2 regions of the Gracilibacillus sp. D59 genome follow, and region 1 is predicted to be linked to the other one. Evidence: a T-box and tRNA genes for the amino acid it is inferred to sense, from the RefSeq annotation. Region 1 holds a T-box; the other holds one or more tRNA genes.
What was found. A T-box is a leader RNA that pairs with one kind of tRNA and senses whether it is charged. The one in region 1 lies ahead of glyQ (glycine--tRNA ligase subunit alpha), so its partner is inferred to be a tRNA-Gly.
Positions count from the first base shown of each region.

Region 1 (3,432 bases):
AGCGTACTTATGGATGAAACAAGTTGAGTCAGATGATTATGAGGAACAAGAAGAAGAATTGGACAATACGTTTTTTGAGGATACACATTTTTAGAACTGAAAGGGAAAGGTGAAGCTTGTGTTTGAAAAAGTAGAAGGCTTCATTTTGAAAACACAGGATTATGGGGAAACACATAAAATTGTGACTATACTAACTCCTACATTAGGAAAAGTTGGTGCTATAGCAAGAGGTTCAAAAAAAACAAAAAGTAGAATGGCTGCTATTACGCAGCCATTTATTCATGGGTCATATTTAATACAACCTGGATCGGGTCTTGCAACCATACAGCAAGGTGAAGTGATTACTTCTTTTCGTAAAATAAGGGAAGATATATTTAAAACGGCCTATACTAGCTATTTAGCAGAATTAACGGATAAACTAATCGATTCCAAAAAATATAACCCTTTTATCTATAAACAATTATTAGATACGGTTGAACGGATAAATGATGATAAAGATGCTGAGATATTAACGATGATTTATGAATGGAAAATGTATAAAGAAGCTGGTTTTGCTCCAGTAGTGACAAAATGTGTTTCATGCGGAAATCCAAATAATCTAAAAGCATTTTCTATCTCGAATGGCGGTTTATTATGTAGGAATTGCTTACAATTAGATCAGCACGCCATCTCTATTCCCGAAAAAGTTGCGAAACTAATGGCATTATTTGCTTGGCTAGAAGTAGAGCGAATTGGAAATATATCAGTGAAACCTGAGAATAAATTGATTATTCAAAAAATCATGGATCAATATTATGAAGAACATGGCGGCTATTATTTGAAATCAAAAAGATTTTTGAAACAAATGAATCAGTTAAACGATAAATTATAATTGACAATTGACAGAATGTTGCGTATGATGTAAAAATGAAATGAATAGCGGTTAGCAAAGAAAGAGAGTAGTACTGATTAGATTGTCTTTAGAGCGAATTCAGGATGGTGGAAGCTGAATAAGGTCAAAATCAGGAAGGCACTCTGGAGCAACGTTTATGAAAGTGGTCATCTTTTCATAGGTGACAAATAGGGTGGAACCGCGGGTAAACCCGTCCCTATGCTTTATCGATCCGATAAGGCATAGGGACGGGTTTTTCGATTTATTACTTAGCAGTAGTACTGGATTTGCTTTCTTCCGTTCTGCATTTGAATGAGTGCGTTGCTACGCTACGGCAAGATACTTCGCTTTATGTGGCGTTCTGATATTTGAAAGAATGAACCCTTGAAATTAATTCCTATGAATTTCTATTTTCAAGAGAGGAACAACTTTAAATAGCGCAGTATTCTGCCAAAGCGGTATTCTAGCACTCTCTATGGGAAGAATGGAAGAAAGCTACACTACAGTGAATTTTCAAGTTCGCAGTTTTTATCTATACGTTCTATACATAGGAGGATGAATTATTGATGAATATTCAAGAGATGATATTAACATTACAAAAGCATTGGTCAGATCAAAACTGTATATTAATGCAAGCATATGATGTTGAAAAAGGGGCAGGCACGATGTCGCCAATGACACTTTTACGTAGCCTTGGACCTGAACCATGGAACGTTGCATATGTTGAACCATCACGACGTCCTGCTGATGGCCGTTATGGACAAAATCCCAACAGATTATATCAGCATCATCAATTCCAGGTAATTATGAAACCATCTCCAGATAATATTCAGGAACTATATTTGGAATCATTAGAAAAGTTAGGCATAGATCCAGCACAACATGATATTCGTTTTGTCGAAGATAACTGGGAAAACCCAACATTAGGTGCAGCTGGTCTTGGATGGGAAGTTTGGTTAGATGGTATGGAAATTACACAATTCACGTATTTTCAGCAAATTGGTGGACTGGAGGCAAAACCGGTAGCGGTGGAAATTACTTATGGTATTGAACGATTAGCTTCCTATATTCAAGATAAAGAAAATGTATTTGATTTAGAATGGACAGAGGGGGTAACTGTTGGAGATATTTTCTATCAGCCAGAATATGAACATTCTAAGTATACATTTGAGGAATCCAATACAGACATGCTTTTTGAATTATTCTCTACGTATGAGAAAGAAGCTAAGCGAGCAATGGAAAAAGATTTGGTCTTCCCTGCGTATGATTACGTTCTTAAATGTTCTCACACCTTTAACTTATTAGATGCTAAAGGAGTTATATCTGTCACAGAACGAACAGGATACATAGGACGTGTCCGTAATTTAGCTAGAGAAATTGCTAAACTGTATGTAGCAGAAAGAGAACGCCTTGGATTCCCCATGTTGAAAGGAGAAGAAAAACGTCATGAAAACAACTAATGTTTTATTTGAAGTAGGTTTAGAAGAAATGCCAGCTCGTTTTATGAATGATACAGAAAAGCAATTAAAGAATAAAACGACTGAGTGGTTAAAAGATATTCGCTTAACTTATCAAAATCTTACAACGTATATAACACCTAGAAGATTTGCTGTATTAATTGAAGGTTTAGACTATAAACAAGCTGATGAAGAAGAAGAAGCAAAAGGACCTGCTTTGAAAATAGCTCAAGATGATGAGGGTAGTTGGACTAAAGCAGCGATCGGTTTTTCTAAAGGGCAAGGGAAGTCTGTAGATGATCTATATGTGAAAGAAGTCAACGGGACAGAATATGTTTATGTCAACAAATTTTTAAAAGGTAAAACACAGGAAGAGTTGTTACCAGATTTTAAAGAAATCATTTTGAGCCTAAACTTCCCTAAAAATATGCGTTGGGCTGATCAAAGCTTACGCTTTATTCGTCCAATAAAATGGCTTGTGGCGTTACAAGATGAAAAAGTTATTCCTTTTGAGATAGCCGGTGTACACACAAGTAATGTTAGTTTCGGACATCGTTTTTTAGGAGGGAAGATAGAAATAACTACTCCATCTTCATACGCAGAAATTTTAAGTAATCAATATGTGATTGCTGAAACAACGACACGACAAAAAATGATTGTTGACGGTATTAAACATCTGGAACAAGAAAAAGGATGGAATATTCCAGTTGATGATGATTTATTAACGGAAGTAACCCATCTAGTGGAGTATCCAACAGTATTTTTTGGTCAATATAGTGAGGAATTTTTGCATATACCAAAAGAAGTTCTTATTACATCTATGAAAGAACATCAACGCTACTTTCCTGTACAAACCGCAGATAATGAATTACTGCCATTCTTTATTGGTGTACGCAATGGTACCAGTGATCATATTGAAACAGTGGCAAGAGGTAATGAAAAGGTATTACGGGCAAGGTTACAGGACGCGCAGTTTTTCTATGAAGAGGATCAAAAACAATCAATTGATCATAACTTAAAACAATTAGAGCGCATGGTATTTCAGGAAAGTCTAGGTACGATTGCAGATAAAGTAAAACGAGTAACGGAAATTAGCGGAATAAT
Region 1 covers NZ_JBQQCK010000018.1:42,202-45,633, forward strand. The annotation lists gene ACTWP4_RS21245 (YqzL family protein) at 1-94, shown strand, start outside; gene recO (DNA repair protein RecO) at 119-871, shown strand; T-box leader at 920-1,093, shown strand; gene glyQ (glycine--tRNA ligase subunit alpha) at 1,438-2,331, shown strand; gene glyS (glycine--tRNA ligase subunit beta) at 2,318-3,432, shown strand, end outside.

Region 2 (3,432 bases), on a different contig from region 1:
ATCATGATTACTTCATCTGCCACATCAAAATAGTCACCAGAACCACCCATTACTAAGATTGTTGATACATCTAAATCATCTCGTAATTGTTTGATTTTATCGATAAATGGTGTGATCGGTTCTTTGTCCTCGTGAACAAGAGCTTGCATCCGTACATCACGAATCATAAAATTAGTCGCACTTGTATCCTCATCAATTAACAATGTTGTCGTCCCTGCCTCAATTGCTTCCACTACATTAGTTGCTTGTGAGGTACTACCACTGGCATTCTCTGTCGTAAAATTAGTCGTCGCTTGCCCATGTGGGAGATCATTAATAAAAGCTGAGATGTTGACCGAGGTCACCTGTCTGCCATCCTCCGCTCTTATTTTTACAGCGTCAGGATCAGTTAACACATATTCACGGCCATCACCGTGAATGTGATGATAAACACCGCGCTCCAATGCTTGCAGTAACGTACTTTTTCCGTGGTAGCCGCCTCCTACAATTAGGCTTATTCCTTTCTTAATTGCCATACCTGTTAAAGGATCCTCACGATGAGGCAGATTGATTTCTACTCTATTTTCTTGTGGACTTTCAAAAGGCACTGCTTTTTTTAATGGTCTATTGCTCACTCCACTTTCCCGTGGAAGTATCGCACCATCTGCAATAAACCCAATCCAATTATTTTGCTTCATTTTCTCTCTTATCGCAATATGTTGATCTGCTAGCTGGACACTCTGTTCTAATTCCTCATCCTTAATAGCAAAAATGGAGTATTTCAGAATCGAGGGCAGAATCGTAAAAAATAACTTTTCTGCTTCCTTACCATTAATACGACGCCCATTTGCCGGCAAACCAACCGATAAACAGACAATTGTTTTATCTTTTTTTAATTGAACTGCTGTTCGTTCAAGAATTTCCTGACCTGGTTGATCAATATGAATTAATCCACTTTTACCAGATCCACGCAATTGTTTGGATTCCGCTTGAATCGCTTTTGCTACCGAACGAGCCATATGATCAGCTACATATATATTTCTTTCATTTGACTGTTTCCATTCATCTTTAATCGGACGATATGCATCTGGAATCACAATACGTATTTTCGAAGGAGACGCAAATGGATCTCCTTGAACATAGTCCACACACAATTCATAACGATGGAAGGAATAACGACCTTGGATAGATTTATAGGCTTTATATCCTTTTCCATCTATATTTTGTAAGAGTTGTTGTAACTTTTTCATACTAATTACTCCTCTTATATAGTTATTCAACCTCTACAATACAAGTTATAAACGATGATTCGCAAGTGTTTTATTCATACTCTTCATTATTTCGTGGTTATTCACCGTTTTGTCAAGATACTTACTGTCGTAGCGAAACACAAAAAAACGTAATGCTTCATTAAAAACGAAACACTACGTTCAACCCTATGTATGGAGCGGGTGAAGGGAATCGAACCCTCGACATCAGCTTGGAAGGCTGGGGTTTTACCACTAAACTACACCCGCATATTAAAATGACTAACACTGTTTATTAACAGTTTATTAAATAAAATTAACGATTTCTTAACGAAACCACGTTGATTATTATAACAAGCTACTTCAAATTTTGCAACATTTTATTGAAAAAAGTTTATTATTGTCGTTAATGGGTATTGTATACGTACAATCGTTAAGAAGGAGTGACTTCATGATTTGGACAATTATAGGTATTCTACTATTAGTATGGATTATTGGCTTTTTATTTGAAGTTGCAGGTGGTCTCATTCACATTTTACTAGTAATTGCGCTAGTAGTCTTTATTGCAAAAATGATACGAAAATAGAAAAAACGGGGAACGTACCCCGTTTTTTTTATATGAACAATAATAAGCTTAACGCCATTAATGCCATCCCTGCTATAAGCCCATATATAGAAGTGTGAGCTTCATCGTATTTCTTCGCAGCGGGTAATAATTCATCCAAAGAGATAAATACCATAATTCCAGCCACTGCCGCAAAAATCATGCCAAACAACACGTCTGACAAAAAAGGCATTAAAAATAAGAAGGCAGCTAAAGCTCCGATAGGTTCAGATAAACCTGAAAGGAATGATAACTTAAATGCTTTCTTTTTGTCTCCTGTTGAAAAATAGATCGGAACTGAAACGGCAATTCCTTCTGGAATATTGTGAATGGCTATTGCAACAGCAATGGCAACCCCTAAACCAGGATCTTGTAAAGCAGCCGTAAAAGTAGCAATTCCTTCAGGAAAGTTATGAATACCAATGGCCAATGCAGTGAACGTACCCATCTTTAATAAACTTCCATCACCATTTGGATTTTTGTTCATATCCTCTACTTTTTTCAACTCATGTGGGTTACCTTGCTTCGGAATAAATTTATCAATTAATGCTATTAAAATCATACCAGCAAAAAAACCTATAACTGTTAACCAAGCCCCTGTTTTTTCCCCTAATTCTCCAACCAATGAGTCTTGTGCTTTTACAAAAATTTCCACCATAGAGACATAAATCATTACACCAGCCGAAAACCCTAATGCCCAGGACAAAAATTTCGTATTTGTATTGGATGTAAAAAATGCAAGAATACTACCAACACCTGTTGCCAAACCTGCAAGCAAAGTCAAACTAAACGCTAAGATCACTCCTTCAAACTCCATCAGCTGTCCACCTCTCCTATTCAAACAATAATAATGTGACTTCCATCAGTGAGAGTATACTTCTTCCCACTTGATGATTTGCGAAACTTATCAAGGTTAGCGTGAGTTACCCCGCTCTTAACCCTTGTGTTTTGAAGCGGGGATTATGAGCATTTGTTCACCGTGATTATAGATCTCAATTATATATATGCCCAAACATCCGAAAAGTTTCCCTTGGGAAAAATAATACACCTAACGCAAAAATTCGTCAATATTTTTATTATTCTTAAAGTGATCACAATCAAAATAATTGACAAAAAATTTCATTTATGCTATAATTTACAATTAGTTACTATTGTTTTATAATAAGATTCTCCTGGCCAGGGGAATCTTATTTTTTTGTGGGAGGAAATAATATGAAACATAATGAATCTAGTTTAACTTCCATTGTCTCTGCTTTTGGGCGAGCTTATCACAGCCAATTTGACACACCAAAAATTTTTGATGATTTTATTGCAAAAGATTTAATTTCCCAGGAAGAATTTTTAGCGATTAGTAAAAATATGATTGAAGGAATTCAATTTTTTAACCCAGATATTGCGCAAAGGCATCAAGATGATCCAGAAGAAATATTAAAATGGATTACACAAATTCAACTTTCTCCTACACCCTTAGCACGATCTGCATATTGTGAAAAAGTATTACTTAACGAAGTTAGCTTAGGATTAGCGCAGTATGTCATACTCGGAGCTGGGTTAGATACTTTCGCCTTACGTCATCCAGAATTGAAAAGTTGCTTAAATATA
Region 2 covers NZ_JBQQCK010000019.1:20,667-24,098, forward strand. The annotation lists gene ACTWP4_RS21460 (ABC-ATPase domain-containing protein) at 1-1,229, opposite strand, end outside; tRNA gene ACTWP4_RS21465 (tRNA-Gly) at 1,423-1,496, opposite strand; gene ACTWP4_RS21470 (lmo0937 family membrane protein) at 1,678-1,812, shown strand; gene zupT (zinc transporter ZupT) at 1,841-2,647, opposite strand; gene ACTWP4_RS21480 (class I SAM-dependent methyltransferase) at 3,043-3,432, shown strand, end outside.
Region 2: it encodes a tRNA-Gly, which carries the amino acid that the T-box ahead of glyQ (glycine--tRNA ligase subunit alpha) is inferred to sense. The anticodon was not compared.